Regions from separate parts of the Klebsiella electrica genome, predicted to be linked through region 1. Evidence: predicted binding sites of a transcription regulator. Region 1 holds the regulator's gene; each other region holds the start of a gene.

What was found. Region 1 encodes LexA, which represses DNA repair genes until DNA is damaged. Its sites were predicted from a motif close to TNCTGTATGTACATACAGNA; they were not measured.
Region 2: a site for LexA is predicted at 1,398-1,417, ahead of dinG (ATP-dependent DNA helicase DinG). Genes of this name have one in related genera too.
Region 3: a site for LexA is predicted at 3,967-3,986, ahead of umuD (translesion error-prone DNA polymerase V autoproteolytic subunit). Genes of this name have one in related genera too.

What each region holds. Positions count from the first base shown of each region.
Region 1 is NZ_CP041247.1:4,946,320-4,952,533, forward strand. Features, by position in the region: gene zur (zinc uptake transcriptional repressor Zur) at 1-475, shown strand, start outside; gene Electrica_RS23670 (CsbD family protein) at 566-775, opposite strand; gene dinF (MATE family efflux transporter DinF) at 902-2,218, opposite strand; gene lexA (transcriptional repressor LexA) at 2,287-2,895, opposite strand; gene Electrica_RS23685 (diacylglycerol kinase) at 3,115-3,483, opposite strand; gene plsB (glycerol-3-phosphate 1-O-acyltransferase PlsB) at 3,612-6,035, shown strand; gene ubiA (4-hydroxybenzoate octaprenyltransferase) at 6,103-6,214, opposite strand, start outside.
Region 2 is NZ_CP041247.1:3,650,175-3,656,388, forward strand. Features, by position in the region: gene dinG (ATP-dependent DNA helicase DinG) at 1-1,384, opposite strand, end outside; gene rhlE (ATP-dependent RNA helicase RhlE) at 1,618-2,988, opposite strand; gene cecR (transcriptional regulator CecR) at 3,269-3,946, shown strand; gene hlyD (secretion protein HlyD) at 3,943-4,938, shown strand; gene Electrica_RS17430 (ATP-binding cassette domain-containing protein) at 4,931-6,214, shown strand, end outside.
Region 3 is NZ_CP041249.1:1,375-7,588, reverse strand. Features, by position in the region: gene Electrica_RS27065 (antirestriction protein ArdA) at 1-44, opposite strand, end outside; gene Electrica_RS28705 (antirestriction protein) at 89-517, opposite strand; partial or broken gene Electrica_RS27050 (hypothetical protein) at 956-1,723, opposite strand; gene Electrica_RS27045 (DUF1380 family protein) at 1,776-2,195, opposite strand; gene Electrica_RS27040 (hypothetical protein) at 2,205-2,426, opposite strand; gene Electrica_RS27035 (DNA methyltransferase) at 2,426-3,127, opposite strand; partial or broken gene Electrica_RS28700 (hypothetical protein) at 3,199-3,374, opposite strand; gene Electrica_RS27025 (hypothetical protein) at 3,563-3,793, opposite strand; gene umuD (translesion error-prone DNA polymerase V autoproteolytic subunit) at 4,002-4,427, shown strand; gene Electrica_RS27015 (Y-family DNA polymerase) at 4,427-5,701, shown strand; gene Electrica_RS28695 (hypothetical protein) at 5,800-6,123, opposite strand; gene Electrica_RS27005 (hypothetical protein) at 6,120-6,214, opposite strand, start outside.

The DNA of each region.
Region 1 (6,214 bases):
AAAGCTCTGCGCACAGCGCGGCGTGCGCCTGACTCCGCAGCGCCTGGAAGTGTTGCGTTTGATGAGCCTTCAGCAAGGGGCGATTAGCGCCTATGACCTGCTCGACCTGCTGCGTGAGAAAGAGCCGCAGGCGAAACCGCCGACGGTCTACCGGGCGCTGGAGTTTTTGCTGGAACAGGGGTTCGTGCACAAGGTGGAATCGACCAACAGCTACGTGCTGTGCCATCTTTTCGATCAGCCGACCCATAGCTCAGCCATGTTTATCTGCGATCGCTGCGGCGTGGTCAAAGAAGAGTGTGCCGAAGGCGTTGAAGACATTATGCATACGCTGGCGGCGAGAATGGGTTTTGCGCTACGCCATAATGTGATTGAGGCGCACGGCCTGTGTGCGGATTGTGTCGAGGTCGAAGCCTGTAGCACTCCGGGACACTGCCATCACGACCATACGATTCAGATTAAAAAGAAAGCCCGCTGAGGCTATTGCCGCAGCGGAAATCCGGGTTGCCGGTACCTCCATGTACCATCGGGCAGGCAATAACCAAGGGTTAATCGTTAACACTCGCCGCTACCCGCGGCGATCGTTTTTTCGCTCCCAGTCAGCCACTTCTTTCTCCGCCTGCTCTTTGGCGTACCCATAGCGTTCCTGGATTTTACCGACCAGCTGGTCACGCTTGCCCTCAATGACGGTCATATCGTCATCAGTCAGCTTGCCCCATTTTTCTTTTGCTTTACCTTTCAACTGTTTCCAGTTACCGCCGATTTCGTCTTTGTTCATAATTCAATCCTCATCGTTCGGTGAGTTAACAGCCCGCTGTGTGCCGGACATAGTATTAACTATAGATAAGAATTCTGAGTTGAATTTATTATTCGGAATCTTTAACCAATTACACATCAAAAATCGCTACGAAAACCAGGTGCCGCGCTGCCAGTGTCGCCGCCAGATGACCGCCAGCGACAGACCGCGCAACGCGAGAAACACCGCCAGTGCCAGCCATAGCGCATGGTTGCCGAGGACCGGCAGCGTCAACAGCGTCAGGGCGAACCCCGCCGCCGCCACCGCCATGCTGTTGCGCATCTCAGCCCCGCGCGTCGCACCGATGAACATGCCATCCAGCAAATAACACCACACGCCAATCACCGGCAGCACGATCTGCCAGATCAGGTAGCGATCGGCAAGCAGTTGAAGCGAGGGCAGCGAGGTCAACAGGGCGATAATCTGCTGTCCCGCCACGGCATAGGTCGCCGCAAAAGCCAGCGCCACCATTCCCGACTGACGGCAGGCCGCCCGCCAGACATCAAGCAACTGGCTACCGTCACGCGCGCCGTACGCCTGTCCGGAGTGCGCTTCCACGGCATAAGCGAAACCATCCAGGGCATAGGCGGTGAAGGTCAGCATAGTCATCAGGAGCGCGTTGACGGCGACTACCTCACCGCCAAGGCGGGCGCCGAAGACGGTCACCGCGCCAAAGCAGAGCTGGAGCAGCAGAGAGCGCAGCATGATGTCGCGATTGAGCGCCAGCAAGCGGCGCAGGTCGCCGCGCCACGCGTGCCGGAGCAGGGCAAATGACACGCCGCGCAGCGCCAGCACGCGCCTTGCCATCAGCAGCCCGATGATCAAGGTGACATATTCGGCGCTCACCGTCGCCAGCGCAGCGCCCTGCACGTTCATCTGCAGGCCCATCACCAGCCACAGGTCGAGTACGATATTCAGCAGATTGCCGACGATCAGCAAAATCACCGGCGCCCGGGCATACTGCACGCCCAACAGCCAACCGAGCAGCACCAGGTTTGCCAGCGATGCCGGCGCGCTCAGCCAGCGGATGTCGAGAAAGCGCCGCGCCTGCTCCAGCACCGCGTCATTGCCGCCAACAATATGCAACGCCAGATCGATAAGCGGGGTACGGAAAAGTACAATCAGCAGGCCGGCGCCTGTTGCCAGCCCCAGCGGCTGCACCAGCGCCCGCGCCAGGCGCAGAGGATCTTTTGCGCCAAAGGCCTGCGCCGTCAGCCCGGTGGTGCTCATCCGCAGGAAAAGCAGCAGCATGAAGAGAAAGCTGGTGGCCGTCGCGCCGACCGCGACACCGCCGAGGTAAACCGGGCTGTCGAGATGGCCAATCACGGCAGTATCCACCAGTCCCAGCAGCGGAACGGTGATATTGGAGAAAATCATGGGTAGCGCCAGGCGCCACAGGGCCTTATCAGCGGCGTTAAAGAACATGAGAAAGCGCCTGAGCGGAAGGAGACTGCGCAGCATCATGCATCAGACGATGCTGCGTGGGGAAAGCGTTACAGCCACTCACCGTTGCGAATCACGCCAACGGCCAGCCCTTCGATAGTGAAGTTTTGCTCGCGTAGATTCACCACGATAGGGGAAAATTCGCTGTTTTCTGGCAGGAGTTCGACGATGTTACCCTGTTTTTTAAGACGCTTAACGGTCACCTCTTCGTCAATGCGCGCCACAACAACCTGACCGTTGCGTACATCCTGAGTTTTATGGACCGCCAGCAGATCGCCATCGAGAATCCCGATATCTTTCATTGACATGCCGCTAACCCGCAGCAAAAAGTCAGCGTTCGGTTTGAACATCGCCGGATCGACCTGGAAGTGGCCTTCGATATGCTGCTGGGCCAGCAGCGGCTCACCGGCCGCCACGCGGCCAATCAACGGCAGGCCAGGTTCTTCTTCCGTCAGCAGGCGAATCCCCCGGGAGGCGCCGGAGATAATCTCGATCGCGCCCTTACGCGCCAGCGCTTTCAGGTGTTCTTCCGCCGCGTTTGGAGAACGGAACCCCAAGCGCTGAGCAATTTCCGCACGCGTCGGCGGCATGCCCGTCTGGCTGATGTGATCCCGAATGAGATCAAACACCTCTTGCTGCCTGGTCGTTAACGCTTTCATCCCGCCCCCTGGGTGTATATACAGTTATGCTGTGAGTATATACAGCTAACGGTGATTTTGGAATCAAATTTCACACAAAAATCAGGAGATTCTTTCCATTTTGTGTCCCCGATAGCTCACTGCGCCACGGGGGCTTGCCGCCGTCCGGGCAAAAGCCTATCGGGGTCGCCCGCTCGCCGGGAAGACATAGCGAAGCGGGACATCTCGCAAAATGGCCGCTTAGTGGTAGCGGGCCCATAGTAAGAGGCACCAGGTGGTAAGCGCGATCACGATGGCCAGCAGCACCGCCGCGGAGCCCATATCTTTCGCCCGACCGGACAGCTCATGATGTTCCGGGCCAATACGGTCCACCACCGCCTCAATCGCGCTATTAAGAATTTCGACTATCATCACTATCAGGACCGAGCCTATCAGCAGCACACGCGTGACGGCGTCCACGTCCAGCCAGAAGGCGATCGCCACGGCAACAATGGCGGCGACGCCTTCTTGCCGAAATGCGGCCTCATTTATCCATGCCGCACGGAACCCTTTCCAGGAATAACCTGCCGCTTTAATGATTCGGGTTAACCCAGTGGTATTATTGGCCATTAAAAGAACCTTTTATGTAAATGACGTCAATGAGTGTACGCGTTTGCCGCGTGGCAACGGAAATTTTGCGCACTTTCTGTTATTCTTGCCGCGCATTTGCATGATTAACCAGAGGCTTCACATCGTTTATGTCCGGCTGGCAACGAATTTACTATAAATTACTGAATTTACCATTACGGGTGCTGGTAAAAAGCAAGTCTATTCCCGCAGAACCTGCTCAGGAATTAGGGCTGGATACCTCGCGTCCTATCATGTACGTCCTGCCTTATAATTCAAAGGCGGACCTGCTGACCCTGCGCGCCCAGTGCCTGGAGCACGATTTACCCGATCCGCTTGAACCGCTGGAAATCGACGGCGCGCTGCTGCCGCGCTACGTATTTATCCACGGCGGTCCGCGCGTCTTTACCTACTACGCGCCGAAAGAAGAGTCGATAAAGCTGTTCCACGACTACCTGGATCTGCACCGCAACCACCCCGACCTGGATGTGCAAATGGTGCCGGTGTCGGTGATGTTTGGTCGTGCGCCGGGGCGTGAAAAAGGCGAAGTTAACCCGCCGCTGCGCATGCTGAATGGCATCCAGAAGTTCTTCGCTGTGCTGTGGCTGGGACGTGACAGCTTTGTCCGTTTCTCGCCGCCGGTTTCTCTGCGCCGAATGGCCACCGAACACGGCACCGACAAAATTATCGCCCAGAAGCTGGCCCGCGTCGCACGTATGCACTTCGCCCGCCAGCGTCTGGCCGCCGTCGGCCCGCGCCTGCCGGCGCGTCAGGATCTGTTCAATAAGCTGCTGGCGTCGAAAGCTATCGCCCGCGCGGTGGAAGATGAAGCGCGCAGTAAGAAAATCTCCCATGAGAAGGCGCAGCAAAACGCCATCGCGCTGATGGAAGAGATCGCCGCCAACTTCTCTTATGAGATGATTCGCCTGACCGACCGCGTTCTCGGTTTTACCTGGAACCGTCTGTATCAGGGGATCAACGTCCACAACGCCGAGCGCGTACGTCAGTTGGCCCATGAAGGGCACGAGATTGTCTACGTACCGTGCCATCGTAGCCATATGGACTACCTGCTGCTCTCCTACGTGCTGTATCACCAGGGGCTGGTGCCGCCGCATATTGCCGCCGGTATTAACCTCAACTTCTGGCCAGCAGGTCCCATTTTCCGCCGCGGCGGCGCATTCTTTATTCGCCGTACCTTTAAGGGCAATAAGCTCTACTCAACGGTGTTCCGCGAATATCTCGGCGAATTGTTCAGCCGGGGCTACTCCGTGGAGTACTTCGTTGAAGGGGGCCGTTCCCGTACCGGCCGTCTGCTGGATCCGAAGACCGGCACGCTGTCGATGACCATCCAGGCCATGCTGCGCGGCGGGACCCGTCCGATTACGCTGGTGCCTATCTACATCGGTTACGAGCACGTGATGGAAGTGGGCACCTATGCCAAAGAGCTGCGCGGCGCGACGAAAGAAAAAGAGAGTCTGCCGCAGATGCTGCGCGGCCTGAGCAAGCTGCGTAACCTCGGTCAGGGCTATGTTAACTTTGGCGAACCGCTGCCGCTGATGACTTACCTGAACCAGCATGTTCCGGAGTGGCGCGAGTCTATCGATCCGATCGAAGCCGTTCGCCCGTCCTGGCTGACGCCGACGGTCAACAACATTGCTTCCGATCTGATGGTGCGCATCAACAACGCCGGCGCGGCCAACGCCATGAACCTGTGCTGCACCGCGCTGCTGGCCTCCCGTCAGCGCTCGTTGACCCGCGAACAGCTGACGCAACAGCTGGAGTGCTACCTCGATCTGCTGCGCAACGTGCCGTACTCTCCGGATGCGACCACGCCGGCGGCTTCCGCCAGCGAGCTGATTGACCACGCGCTGAAGATGAATAAGTTCGAGGTCGAGAAAGACACTATCGGCGATATCATCATTCTGCCGCGCGAGCAGGCGGTCCTGATGACCTACTACCGCAACAATATCGCCCATATGCTGATGCTGCCGTCGCTGCTGGCGGCGATTATTACCCAGCATCGTCGTATCTCCCGCGCGGAAGTGCTGCGTCACGTTGAGATGTTCTATCCGCTGCTGAAGGCCGAGCTGTTCCTGCGCTGGGAAAAAGCCGAGCTGGCTGGCGTCCTCGATGCCCTGGTGGCGGAAATGCAGCGCCAGGGACTGATTGTCCTGAACGATGATGCCATCAGCATCAATCCGTCCCACTCCCGTTCCCTGCAACTGCTGGCCGCAGGCGCGCGTGAAACGCTCCAGCGCTATGCCATTACCTTCTGGCTGCTGAGCGCGAACCCGTCTATCAACCGCAGTTCGCTGGAGAAAGAGAGCCGCACGGTGGCGCAGCGCCTGTCGGTGCTGCACGGTATCAACGCGCCGGAATTCTTCGATAAAGCGGTATTCAGTACCTTAGTGCTGACGCTGCGCGATGAGGGTTATATCAGCGACACCGGCGATGCTGAGCCGGCAGAGACGCTGAAGGTCTATCAGATGCTGGCCGATCTGATTACGTCGGATGTGCGCTTGACGATTGAAAGCGTCACGCAGGATGAAGCGTAACGGCTGAGACGGACTTACCTCTCCCCCGGCCCGGCATTTGCGCCGCGAGCCGGGGGAAAGGAAGGAACTACTGCAGATAGCTCATCGCCAGACCGAGAAACACCACCAGTCCGACGTAGTTATTATTTAAAAACGCTTTAAAGCAGTCGTCACGTTCGCGACGGAAAATCAGCTTCTGC
Region 2 (6,214 bases), 1.3 Mb from region 1:
GGGTGGCGGAGGTGACGACAATATGCGGCACGCTGCGCCACAGCAGTCGTTCCAGCTGGTCGCTGACGCGAATACCGACGCAGTGAAACCAGATATGCGGCTGACCGTCGCGCATGTCGCGCGTCACCCATTTGGTGACCGGCGCACCGGATGACTGCGCCAGCGACGCCAGCCGCCACAGCTTGCTCTGGCTTTCAAACATCCCCAGCGCACGGTTCATTTGCAGCAGAACCCGATGCAGGCGCACCACGTCGTGGCTGGCGGTTTTTTCCCCGAGGTCGTTAAGAAAGAGCTCCGCCAGCCCGCGCAACATCTCGGTCAGTTTCGCCAGGCGCAGGCAGATATCCATCACCTCCTGCGGCAACTCGCCCATTGGAAAACGGTGCTCGGCTTCCTGGCCGGCGGGCATATAGAGATTAAGGATAGCGTTCAGCGAGGCTATCAGCTCATACAGCTCCTCGCAGTGGCCGGTCAGGCGCTCGGGGTTAGCCAGCGGCGGCGTGGTTTTCGGCCGAAACTGCTCCATACAGGTCGCTATCAGCTTACTGAACAGATCCAGCTGTAGCCGGTACCACGGGGCCGTCATCTCCGCGCTCATTTCCAGCGCGTCGCGGGCGACGTCCGGCAGATGATGGCCTTCATCGAGCACCAGCAGCAGGTTTTTCGGCTCCGGCAACACGGCTTCGCTCTCCATCGCCGCCATCACCAGCGCATGGTTAGCTACCACCACTTCCGCTTCCTGGATTTCTCGCCGGGCGACGAAGAACGGACATTCGCGATAGTAGTGGCAGTTGCGATTGAGACAGCTGGCTTTGTCGGTGCTCAGACGGCTCCATAGCGCATCATCGACAGGTTTATCGGTGTGATCGCGCAGACCGTCCCAGCGGTAGCTGTCGAGGTCGGTTTTCAGCGTCGCGCACAGCTTCTGTTCAGCCTGATTATTCGGCGTGAGATCATCATCGAGAAACGCCAGCAGGTCCTGCTGCGTCGGTTCGGTGCTGGCTAGCGCGGCCAGGTTGCGCGGGCAGACGTAGCGCCCGCGACCGAAGGCGGCGGTAAAACGCAGATCGGGAATAATTTTGCGCAGCAGCGGCAGATCTTTGCTGTAGATCTGATCCTGCAGCGCGACGTTGGCGGTGCTCACCACCAGCGTTTTCTGTTCTTCACGGGCAATGGCGATGCCGGGAATCAGGTATGACAAGGTCTTCCCGACGCCGGTAGGCGCCTCAATGGCCAGGTGGCGGCCTTCTTCCCCGGCCAGCGTTTTTGCCACATCGGCAATCATCTGCCGCTGCGGCGGACGGGGAATAAAATCCGGAATCTGTTCCTGAAGCGCCTTATACCAGGCGGCGATTTGCGCTTTCAGCGCAGCGGTCAAAGCCATGAGAAAACCTGAATACTGTATAAACAGCCACTATTGTGACACTTTTTGCCTGACAGGAGGAATGACTTTCTGCGCAATGTGGAACGCAGCTCGGGATTTGTCAATGTACCGGCCGGGAATTACAGGGTTGGCGAGGGAAACATCCGAAGACAGCATGTGCGCGGCCTGCGGATGGTGTTACGTCATCCGGGCAAACCGTGTTGCCCGGATGATGTACAGGTAGCGGGAGGCGGTTACTCGGCGGCCGCAGGTTTACGCGGGCGACGGCGGCGCTGTTGCTCGCCGGCCGGTTTCGCCTCGCCGCCGCGGCGTGAAGGTTTTGCCCCGGCTTTCGGCGCTTCGCCGTCGTTACGGCGCGGCGCGGACTGGCTGCGACCCTGCCCCTGACCGCTACGGCCCTGGCTCTGGCCGCGACCGCCGCCACGCTGCTGGCGACCGTTTTGAATCGGCTCCGCTTTGATCGACGGATCCGGCGCGTAGCCGTCGATGGCGATACGCGGGATCTCTTTTTTCAGCAGACGTTCGATATCATGCAGCAGTTTATGCTCGTCGACGCAGACCAACGACAGCGCCTCGCCGGTAGCGGCTGCGCGACCGGTACGGCCGATACGGTGAACGTAATCTTCCGGTACGTTAGGCAGCTCGAAGTTGACGACGTGCGGCAGCTCTTCGATATCCAGACCGCGCGCGGCGATATCCGTCGCCACCAGCACGCGAATACCGCCGGATTTAAAGTCGGCTAATGCGCGGGTACGCGCCCCCTGGCTCTTGTTGCCATGAATAGCCGCGCTGCGGATACCATCTTTGTTCAGCTGCTCGGCCAGGTGGTTGGCACCATGTTTGGTGCGGGTAAAGACCAGCACCTGCTGCCAGTTTCCTTCACCGATCATCTGCGACAGCAGTTCCCGCTTACGTTTCTTATCAACGAAATGGACGTGCTGCGTCACCTGCTCGGAAGCAGTGTTACGGCGAGCCACTTCGATTTCCAGCGGGTTATGCAGCAGCTTTTCCGCCAGCGCTTTGATGTCGTCGGAGAAGGTCGCGGAGAACAGCAGGTTCTGGCGCTTCGCCGGGAGCTTCACCAGCACGCGGCGAATATCATGGATAAAGCCCATATCCAGCATGCGGTCGGCTTCATCAAGCACCAGAATTTCAACCTTGTCCAGGCTGACGGCATTCTGATGTTCAAGATCCAGCAGGCGTCCGGGGGTCGCCACCAGAATATCGACGCCGCTGCGCAGCTTCATCATCTGTGGGTTAATGCTCACTCCGCCGAAGACCACCAGCGAGCGAATATTCAGGTATTTGCTGTAATCGCGAACGTTTTCGCCGATCTGCGCCGCCAGTTCACGCGTTGGCGTGAGGATCAGCGCGCGCACCGGGCGACGGCCTTTAGCATGCGGCTCTTTCTGAATCAGATGCTGCAGGAGCGGCAGGGTAAAGCCTGCCGTTTTGCCGGTGCCGGTCTGGGCGCTGGCCATCAGATCGCGTCCCTGCAACACCGCAGGGATAGCCTGCTGCTGAATTGGGGTTGGCTCAAGGTAACCCTGCTCGGCGATAGCGCGCAGGATATCAGGGTTCAGGCCAAGGGAATCAAAAGACATAACAACTCCAAACCACCCCGGCCCGTGACAGGCGTAGTTTTCGGGGAGATTATTGCGAATAGAGATGGCAAAAACCACAATGCCATAAAGGGGCGCAGTCTAGCAGGTTTTGTGACGCAGCGCATAAATATCCCCTCTGAGCCTCTGCGCCGGATAATCCTCGCCACGGGCGTCTTGCCAGAATCATGCGGAAAACGCGCAAGAGAGTCGCCACTGTGCTGGACAGTATCGCCAACGGGACATACTCTTAATCAATCGATTGATTAATTTTTATAGTGCGATGATGACAACCCCTGTGACAAGCAAAGGCGAACAAGCCAAAAGCCAGCTCATTGCCGCAGCCATCGCCCAGTTCGGCGAATACGGCCTGCACGCAACCACCCGCGATATTGCCGCGCAGGCCGGGCAAAATATCGCGGCGATCCCCTACTATTTTGGCTCCAAGGACGATCTCTATCTCGCCTGCGCCCAGTGGATTGCCGATTTTATCAGCCATAATTTTCGTCCGCATGCCGAAGCGGCGGAAACGCTGCTGGCGGCACCTTCGCCGGACAGGGCGGCGATTCGGCTACTGATTCTGCGCGCCTGTCAGAATATGATTTTGCTGCTGACCCAGGATGACACGGTCAATTTGAGCAAATTCATCTCCCGCGAGCAGCTTTCCCCTACCCCGGCCTACCAGCTCATCCACGGTCAGGTGATCGCGCCGCTCCATCGCTACCTGACCCGCCTGATCGCCGCATTTACCGACCTTGATGCCGATGACACGCACATGATTCTGCACACCCACGCGCTGCTGGGTGAGATTCTCGCCTTCCGCCTCGGGCGGGAAACTATTTTGCTGCGTACCGGATGGACGCAGTTCGACGAAGAAAAAACTGAGCAAATTTACCAGGTTATCGCCTGCCATATTGATTTCGTTCTGCAAGGATTATTGCAAAGGAGCCAGGGATCATGAAAAAACCCGTCATCATCGTTCTGTTAGCACTGCTGCTGATTGCCGCATTCGGCGGCGGCTGGTGGTGGTATCAAAGCAGCCAGCAGAGGGAGCTGACCCTGTATGGCAACGTCGATATTCGCACCGTGAACCTGAGCTTCCGCGTCGGCGGACGGCTGGCCTCGCTGAACGTTGATGAAGGCGATAAGATTCAGTCCGGGCAAATATTAGGTCAGTTGGATCGCGCCCCATATGAGAACGCCTTACAGCAGGCCCAGGCGAATGTCTCCACCGCTCAGGCGCAATATGACCTGATGATGGCCGGCTACCGGGCGGAAGAGATAGCCCAGGCCGCCGCCGCCGTCAAACAGGCGCAGGCCGCGTACGATTACGCGCAGAACTTCTACCAGCGCCAGCTGGGGCTGCGTCAGAGCAGCGCCATCTCGGTTAACGATTTGGAAAACGCGCGCTCCTCCCGCGACCAGGCTCAGGCGACGCTGAAGTCCGCGCAGGACAAGCTAAGCCAGTATCGCGCCGGCAACCGTCCGCAGGAAATCGCCCAGGCTAAAGCCAGCCTTGAACAGGCGCAGGCGGCCCTGGCACAGGCCAGACTCAACCTGCACGATACCACGCTTACCGCCCCGTCCGACGGCACGCTGATGACTCGCGCCGTCGAACCGGGCAGCATGCTCAGCGCTGGCGGCACGGTCATGACGCTGTCGCTGACTCACCCGGTATGGGTCCGTGCCTACATTGATGAAAAAAATCTCGGCCAGGCGGTGCCCGGACGAGAAGTGCTGCTCTATACCGATAGTCGCCCGAATCAGCCCTGGCACGGCAAAATTGGCTTCGTGTCGCCGAGCGCCGAATTTACGCCGAAGACCGTAGAGACGCCGGATTTACGGACTGACCTCGTCTATCGCCTGCGTATTGTCGTCACCGATGCCGATGATTCGCTGCGCCAGGGGATGCCGGTGACCGTCACCTTCGGCGGCGGGAACGGACATGAGTGAGGACGTTATCACGCTCAGCGGGCTAACCCGCAGCTTCCCCGGCATGGATCGGCCCGCCGTGGCGCCGCTTAACTGCACCATCCGCGCCGGCTATGTGACCGGCCTGGTCGGCCCTGACGGCGCCGGGAAAACCACCTTGATGCGCATGCTCGCCGGGCTACTGAAGGCCGATGACGGCACCGCCAGGGTGATCGGTTTCGACCCGATTGCCGACGACAGCGCCCTGCACGCGGTGCTCGGCTATATGCCGCAAAAATTCGGCCTCTACGAAGACCTGACGGTCATGGAAAACCTCACGCTGTATGCCGACCTGCGCAGCGTTACCGGCGAGACGCGCAGGAAAACCTTCGCCCGCCTGCTGGAATTTACCTCCCTCGGCCCCTTTACCGACAGGCTGGCCGGGAAGCTTTCCGGCGGGATGAAGCAAAAACTGGGCCTCGCCTGCACCCTGGTGGGCGAGCCAAAAGTCCTGCTGCTCGATGAGCCAGGGGTCGGGGTTGACCCTATCTCCCGTCGTGAACTGTGGCAAATGGTGCACGAACTGGCGGGCGACGGGATGCTGATCCTCTGGAGCACCTCTTACCTTGATGAGGCGGAACAGTGCCGCGACGTCCTGCTGATGAATGAAGGCCAGCTGCTTTATCAGGGCGAGCCGAAAGCGTTGACCCAAACCATGGCCGGGCGCAGTTTTCTGGTCTCCAGCCATGAAGAGAATAACCGTCGCCTCCTGCAACGCGCGCTGAAGCTGCCGCAGATCAGCGATGGCGTGATTCAGGGGAAATCGGTCCGCCTGATCCTCAAAAAAGAGGCCACCGTTGAAGAGGTACAGAGCAGCGATAGCATGCCGACGCTGGAGATGACCGAAACCGCACCGCGCTTTGAAGACGCCTTCATCGATCTGCTGGGCGGCGTCGCGACCGCGGAATCGCCGCTGGGCGACATTATCCATCGCGTAGAGGGTACGGCCGATGAAACGGTGATTGCAGCGCAGAGCCTGAGCAAAAAATTCGGCGACTTCGCCGCCACCGACCACGTCGATTTCAGCGTCAAGCGTGGGGAAATTTTCGGCCTGCTTGGCCCCAACGGCGCCGGCAAATCCACCACTTTTAAAATGATGTGCGGCCTGCTGGTGCCGACCTCCGGCAAGGCGCTGGTACTGGGAATGGATCTGAAAGTCAGCTCCGGGAAGGCGCGCCAGCATCTCGGCTACATGGCGCAGAAGTTTTCGCTGTACGGCAACCTGACCGTGGAGCAAAACCTGCGCTTCTTCTCGGGC
Region 3 (6,214 bases), on a different replicon from region 1:
TAGGTACCCACATAGACAGCCGGAACCGTAATTGATGAATTCATTTTTTCGTCTCCCTGCGGGGCGGCATGGCCGCCCCGGTCGTTAATCAGTCCAGCGCGGCGTAAATGGCGTTGCATTCCGGGTGAAGGGTGATGTGATTCCAGAGCTGGGCATCACGCAGCATGTAAAGGTGAGTCAGGGCCGGGTTGCCGCTGTCATGATTTGCCGCCAGACGACGGTTAACGGCCAGGGATGTCAGAATAATGCCCGCCGCGTCGGCGCTCACAATGCGGTCAAACCAGCTTTCCGTGCTGACCATATGGACGCGGCCACAATCGGGCATCATGTAACCGCCGCCCTCAGGCAGCCGGATAAAGTGCCAGAATTCGACTTCATATTCGGGCATCCATTTTTTTGCCAGTGCATACACCTGCAATTCAGCGAGCATAAAATCATTGCCGAACATGTAGGGCATAAAAGACAGGCGGTCACACTCTTCAACATTCAGGACGGGGCGTGCTTTCACAGACTGCATGGTAAAACCTCCGTAATCACATGGACTGCGACACCGGGCGGTGCCGTGCCGACACGACAGCCCGGCGAAAAGCGGAAGATGCAGGGGCGACACCGGAGGCCGCAGCGCAGATAAAGCGCGAAGCCGGTCTGGACGGTTTTGGAGCGAAATCTGAGCGAGAAAACGACGGGAAGAACGACGAGACTCATTAAAAACACTGCGACCGGGCGAGGATGACGGCGTCAGCGCACCCTTGCATCTGCAGCGGCCGGGCTAAAGTGAAGGCACGGCACAGCCCGCACACGACACGGTGATAACAGAGGCGGGTTTTCACCCCAGAGGCCCGGAGGCCGGGCCGGGTAAACGCGGAGCCGGCATGGGGACATCCTTATCGCACGGGTCCTCCTGCACCGGCAGGCAGACAAGGGAGAGTTTCCCCTCCCCCACAGAAACGGCCTGTCACACCTGAGCGTTGACGCCGCGGGCCTCTCTCACCACGTCCCGCAATACGCGGCGATCAAGCCAGCGGCGAACCGGATCGCCCGGAAAACGCAGCAGGTCGGTGATAACCCCTGCGCCCTCCATGTTTTCCTCCCGCTCGTTGACCAGCCTCAGCAGAACCGGGCAGAATCGCGCACTGCGAACCAGAATGGCATCGAGGACCTGATCCAGCCTGTCGGTCTCGCCGGCGTCCAGCCAGTTTTCATGCTCATACTCGTCGGCCAGCAACCGCCAGTCACCAAAGCGTCGGTCCATCAGGCGCGGGACGGCGGACGGCACCAGCGCGGCAGCGATACGTTTCGTATCCCGGCGCACGATTTCCGTTATCTGCGCGAGGGAGGCTTTCAGAAAGGCCAGCAGGTCGTCACATTCTGCCGCCGTCAGCCATTCCTGAGCGTAAGGCAGGCGGATAACCTGACAGTCAGCCAGCCGCTCCGGATGCGGATATGCCTACACCGGAAAGAGATGCAGACGCGCCGGGGTTCCCGCCAGCCGCCGGGCGCTGGCGAGCAACAACGCTGCCCGGCCATACGTCAGCGGCTGGCAAAGCTGCTCTGTCAGCGTGAGGATTTGCGTACCGCTGAGAGAGCCGCAGGCGGCGAGCCAGCCGGGTACGGTTCCGGGTGCGACGGGCGCCATATCAATGGCGTCGGGCCAGCCAGACTGACGCAGCATCCGGTCGCCGTGACGCAGGATAAGGGCGTTAAGGGTTTCATTTTTCATCATTATCGTCTCAGTTCGCGTGATATCGCCCCGCAGAGTGGCGGGCGTTCTGCTGTCAGATTTTCATTAATGCGCGCACTTTCGCTGTATCAGCCAGGCGGCGCTTCACACTTTCCGGCACCGGGTGATTACCATCCCGGGCGGTCCATTCCCTGTGCCACAATGCCTGTTCGGCGGTCATCAGCAGGGTTTCAAGCAGGTCAGCCGGCACCCTCACTTCCGTCGCGGCCGCTTTCACCTCATCTATCAGCGTCATCACCGCACTGGCAGATACGCCCGACTCAAGGCGCTGTTCTTCCGGGATGTCGTCCAGACGTGCCAGAATCGTCCAGATATCCAGCTCCGAAACGGTATAATCCATTCCGTCGGCCAGCGCTTCGATATCCGCCGGGGACCAGATAATCAGGTTCAGCGTTGTTTCTGCGGGATATTGCTCACTCAGCATCCGGCAAAGGTCTTCACGGGTTCCGTACATGTTCTCTCCTCAGTCCAGAAAGCTTTCGTCGAGCATCAGGGCGATATTGAATGCCTCATCCATCAGGACGCTGAGACGCCGCAGGCTGATACCGGCAAGCCGCTCCGCCAGTCCGTCGTGCCGGTAGTGATACGTCTCTTCCAGCACTTTGAGGGTGGTTTTCAGGTCGCAAAGATTGTTCGCCAGCCCGGCCATATCGCGGCGCAGGGCTTCGTGTCCGCTGTAGTTCATCACGCCGCCTCCGGAAGCCATTCATCGTTCGCCGCAGGGGTGTTGACGGCCCGGCGCATGGCGACCAGTCGTTCGGCTCCGGCCCGGTGGTACTGCGCCAGCATTTCAATGCCGATATAGCGGCGTCCGGCGCGGTATGCGGCGACGCAGGTCGAGGCACTCCCGGCGAACGGGTCCAGGATAATCGCGCCCGGGGCGCTGAATGACTCAATCAGCGGCTGTAGCGCCTCCACTGGTTTCTGGTTTGGGTGCAGCGGGTTGCCGGTATACGGGAAAGGCATCACATCCGGCAGCGGTCTGAGGGGCGGCACCGGGCGGCCTTTGGCAAGCACATAAGCCCCTTCATGGCAGTAGTTCACGAATCCGCGACGGTCTTTCGCATTACGGCGGTTGGAAGCATATGTTTTGGTGAACACAAGCTGGCCCACGGCGTAGAAGCCCGCCGCTTTCCACGCGGCCATAAATCGGTCCACCCGGTTCCAGCCGTAGAAACTGACCATCAGAGCGTCTTTTTTAAGGACGCGATACATTTCAAGGGTCGCCGGCGCCAGCCATTCGTCCGTCACATCCCCGGCAATCGCACGGCCTGAGCGGTCTTTAAAGCCCACTAAATAGGGCGGGTCGGTCACAATAAGGTCCACGGCACGGTCGGGGAACCCGCGCATCACATCAATACAGTTCCCGAGAATGAATCTGGACATGGCAGCACTCCTGTAGTCAGAGGGGGCAGGAGGTATCACCGCGATACCGTTCCCTGCCGCACGCTGCCTGTTCATCGCGGCCGGTCACGGGTCAGGCCGACCGTGGAATACCGCAGCCGTCAGTCTTTTCGACGGCAAGGATATGCCGCGAAAGCGGCTTGAAGGGCATTCCTTAAAAGGGCGAGGGACTGGCGTACACTCTCAACGACGCCGGGCCTGAGCGGAAAAGCCGCCCGTCCCGTACCCGACCGGACGCGAGACACTGGCAGCGGGTGGCAGGCCTTCAGCGACATCAGGGGAAAGAGGAGTATCGACATACCTGTCCACAAACGCGGGGTTTAAGATTGTGGATAACCTGAAGGCAGACAGCGGAGAAGCGTGGGAGGACAGGCGTCATCACGCCTGTGCTTTTTTCGTACAATCAGCGGCAAAGCATCAGCGATTCCGGGATTTATCTCCGGCCACGGAGAGGCCGATATACACGCCCGCGCCCCAGATGACCTGGGAGAGGACGAAAACCCACAGCGGGACGTCGAACACCAGGAGCGGGAGCAGGCATACCGTCACGATACCAATCATGCGACTGCCGTACTGCCTGCGTACCGGTTCGCTGCTGTCGACGGGGACGCCGGCAAAGCGAAGAACGTTTCTGAACGCGGGTGACATACACACCTCCTCAGGTAAAAACCTATTTATTATCTGTATATTACACGATATCGGCGCAGCGCACGCTCTGACACACGTTTTTACAGCCAGTCATTTTTTTTCGCAACCACAGCAGCGGCTTAGCCCGGCGCTGCGTAAAGAGGCTTGCAAAAAAATAAAGGTGGCAAAATAATTACTGTATATAAATACAGTTAATGAGACGCTAAAGATGAAGTTTATTGCTGCCTCCCTGGAACCCGGGGTCATGACCCTCCCCCTTTTTACCGAGCGTTGCGCCGCCGGTTTTCCTTCACCGGCGGCAGATTATACGGAAGCGGAGCTGGACCTGAACGAATACTGCATCCGGCACCGGGCCTCCACCTATTTTGTCCGGGCTATCGGCAACTCGATGACCGATATTGGCCTGAATTCAGGCGACCTGATGGTCGTCGACAAGGCAGAGAAGCCGGTGCACGGGGACATTGTCATCGCCGAAATGGAGGGAGAATTTACCGTCAAACGGCTTCTGCTGACGCCCCGTCCGGTACTCCAGCCCATGAATCCGGCCTACCCAGCCCTTCACCCTGACCCGGAGACCCTGCAGATTTTTGGTGTGGTGACCGCGTTTATCCATAAGACGCGCGGAGCGGACTGATGTTTGCCCTGGCCGACGTCAACTCATTCTATGCCAGCTGCGAGAAGGTGTTTCGCCCTGACCTGCGGGGGAAACCGGTTGTCGTGCTGAGCAACAATGACGGCTGCGTTATAGCCCGCTCAAAAGAAGCAAAACTTCTTGGTATCAAAATGGGCGTACCGTGGTTCCAGCTGAAGGACGCACAGTTTCCCGAGAAGCTGCACGTGTTCTCCAGCAACTATGAGCTGTACGCCTCGATGTCCGCCAGGGTAATGACACATCTGGAAGAGCTGGCGCCGCGCGTGGAACAGTATTCAATCGATGAAATGTTTCTGGATATCCGGGGCATCAACAGCTGCATTGACTTTGAAGACTTCGGCCGGCAACTACGTGTCCATGTTGGTAACGGTACGGGACTCACCATCGGTGTCGGTATGGGCCCCACCAAAACGCTGGCGAAGTCAGCCCAGTGGGCTTCAAAAGAATGGCCACAATTTGGCGGCGTGCTGGCTCTGACTCCTGGCAATCCCCGCCGGACGGAGAAACTGCTGTCACTGCAGCCGGTGGAAGAAATCTGGGGCGTGGGCCGGAGAATTTCGAAGACGCTGGGGACAATGGGTATCACCACTGCGCTGCAGCTGGCGCGCGCGAATCCGACCTTCATCCGGAAAAACTTCAACGTGGTACTGGAGAGAACGGTTCGTGAACTGAACGGAGAGCCGTGCATCTCGCTGGAAGAAGCCCCCCCGCCAAAACAGCAGATTGTCTGCAGCCGTTCTTTCGGAGAACGCGTCACAACGTATGAAGCCATGCGTCAGGCCATCTGCCAGCATGCAGAACGCGCAGCGGAGAAGCTGCGCGGAGAGCACCAGTACTGCCGGCATATCTCGGCTTTCATTAAAACGTCGCCGTTCGCCATCAACGAGCCTTATTACGGCAATCTGGCAACAGAGAAACTGATGACACCCACGCGGGACACCCGGGATATTATTACTGCTGCAGTCAGAGCGCTGGACAGGATCTGGGTCTCCGGCCATCGCTATGCCAAAGCCGGCATCATGCTGAACGATTTCTCCCCGACCGGCGTCTCTCAGCTGAATCTGTTTGATGACGTACAGCCCAGAGCACACAGTGAGGAACTGATGAAGGTGCTCGACGGCATCAACCATTCCGGCCTGGGGAAAGTATGGTTTGCGGGGCGGGGAATTGCGCCTGAATGGCAGATGAAGCGGGAGATGCTTTCTCCCGCTTATACAACGCGCTGGGATGATCTTCCGGTGGCAATGATAAGATGATCTTCCCCCCCAAGATTTCGCATGCGAAATCTTGGTCATATCAACCCTTCAGAAATCGTCACCTGAATAGCCAGATTTCGCATGCGAAATCTTTTGATTTAATCACGTCGATGCAGCTGTATAAGAGCCTCAGAAGGACGATAGTGCTGCTTTGCCCACCGCCCGTAATTATTAACGGACTCATACTGACGTTCTGCAGCACCATCACGGTAATACAGTATATGGATAATTTCATGTAGCTGCAGATAACTGGCTACCGTGGTTACATTATTACGAACGAAGCGCGTGTGGCTCTGGAAGATATCAAGATCAACTCCATCCTGTCCGTCATCAAGCGCATCAAGAATAAAAGCGATTAATGCTGACGCGATAGAACGTCTGCCAGAGCCTGCGATACAAGCATCGAGCTCTTGAAAGGTCATCTGGATTTCCTGTTGTAACGGTAGCTGGAATCCTCTTCAATTGCAGCCACGAACCATCCGGTAGCAGTTTGCCTGTCTATGCTATCAGGCA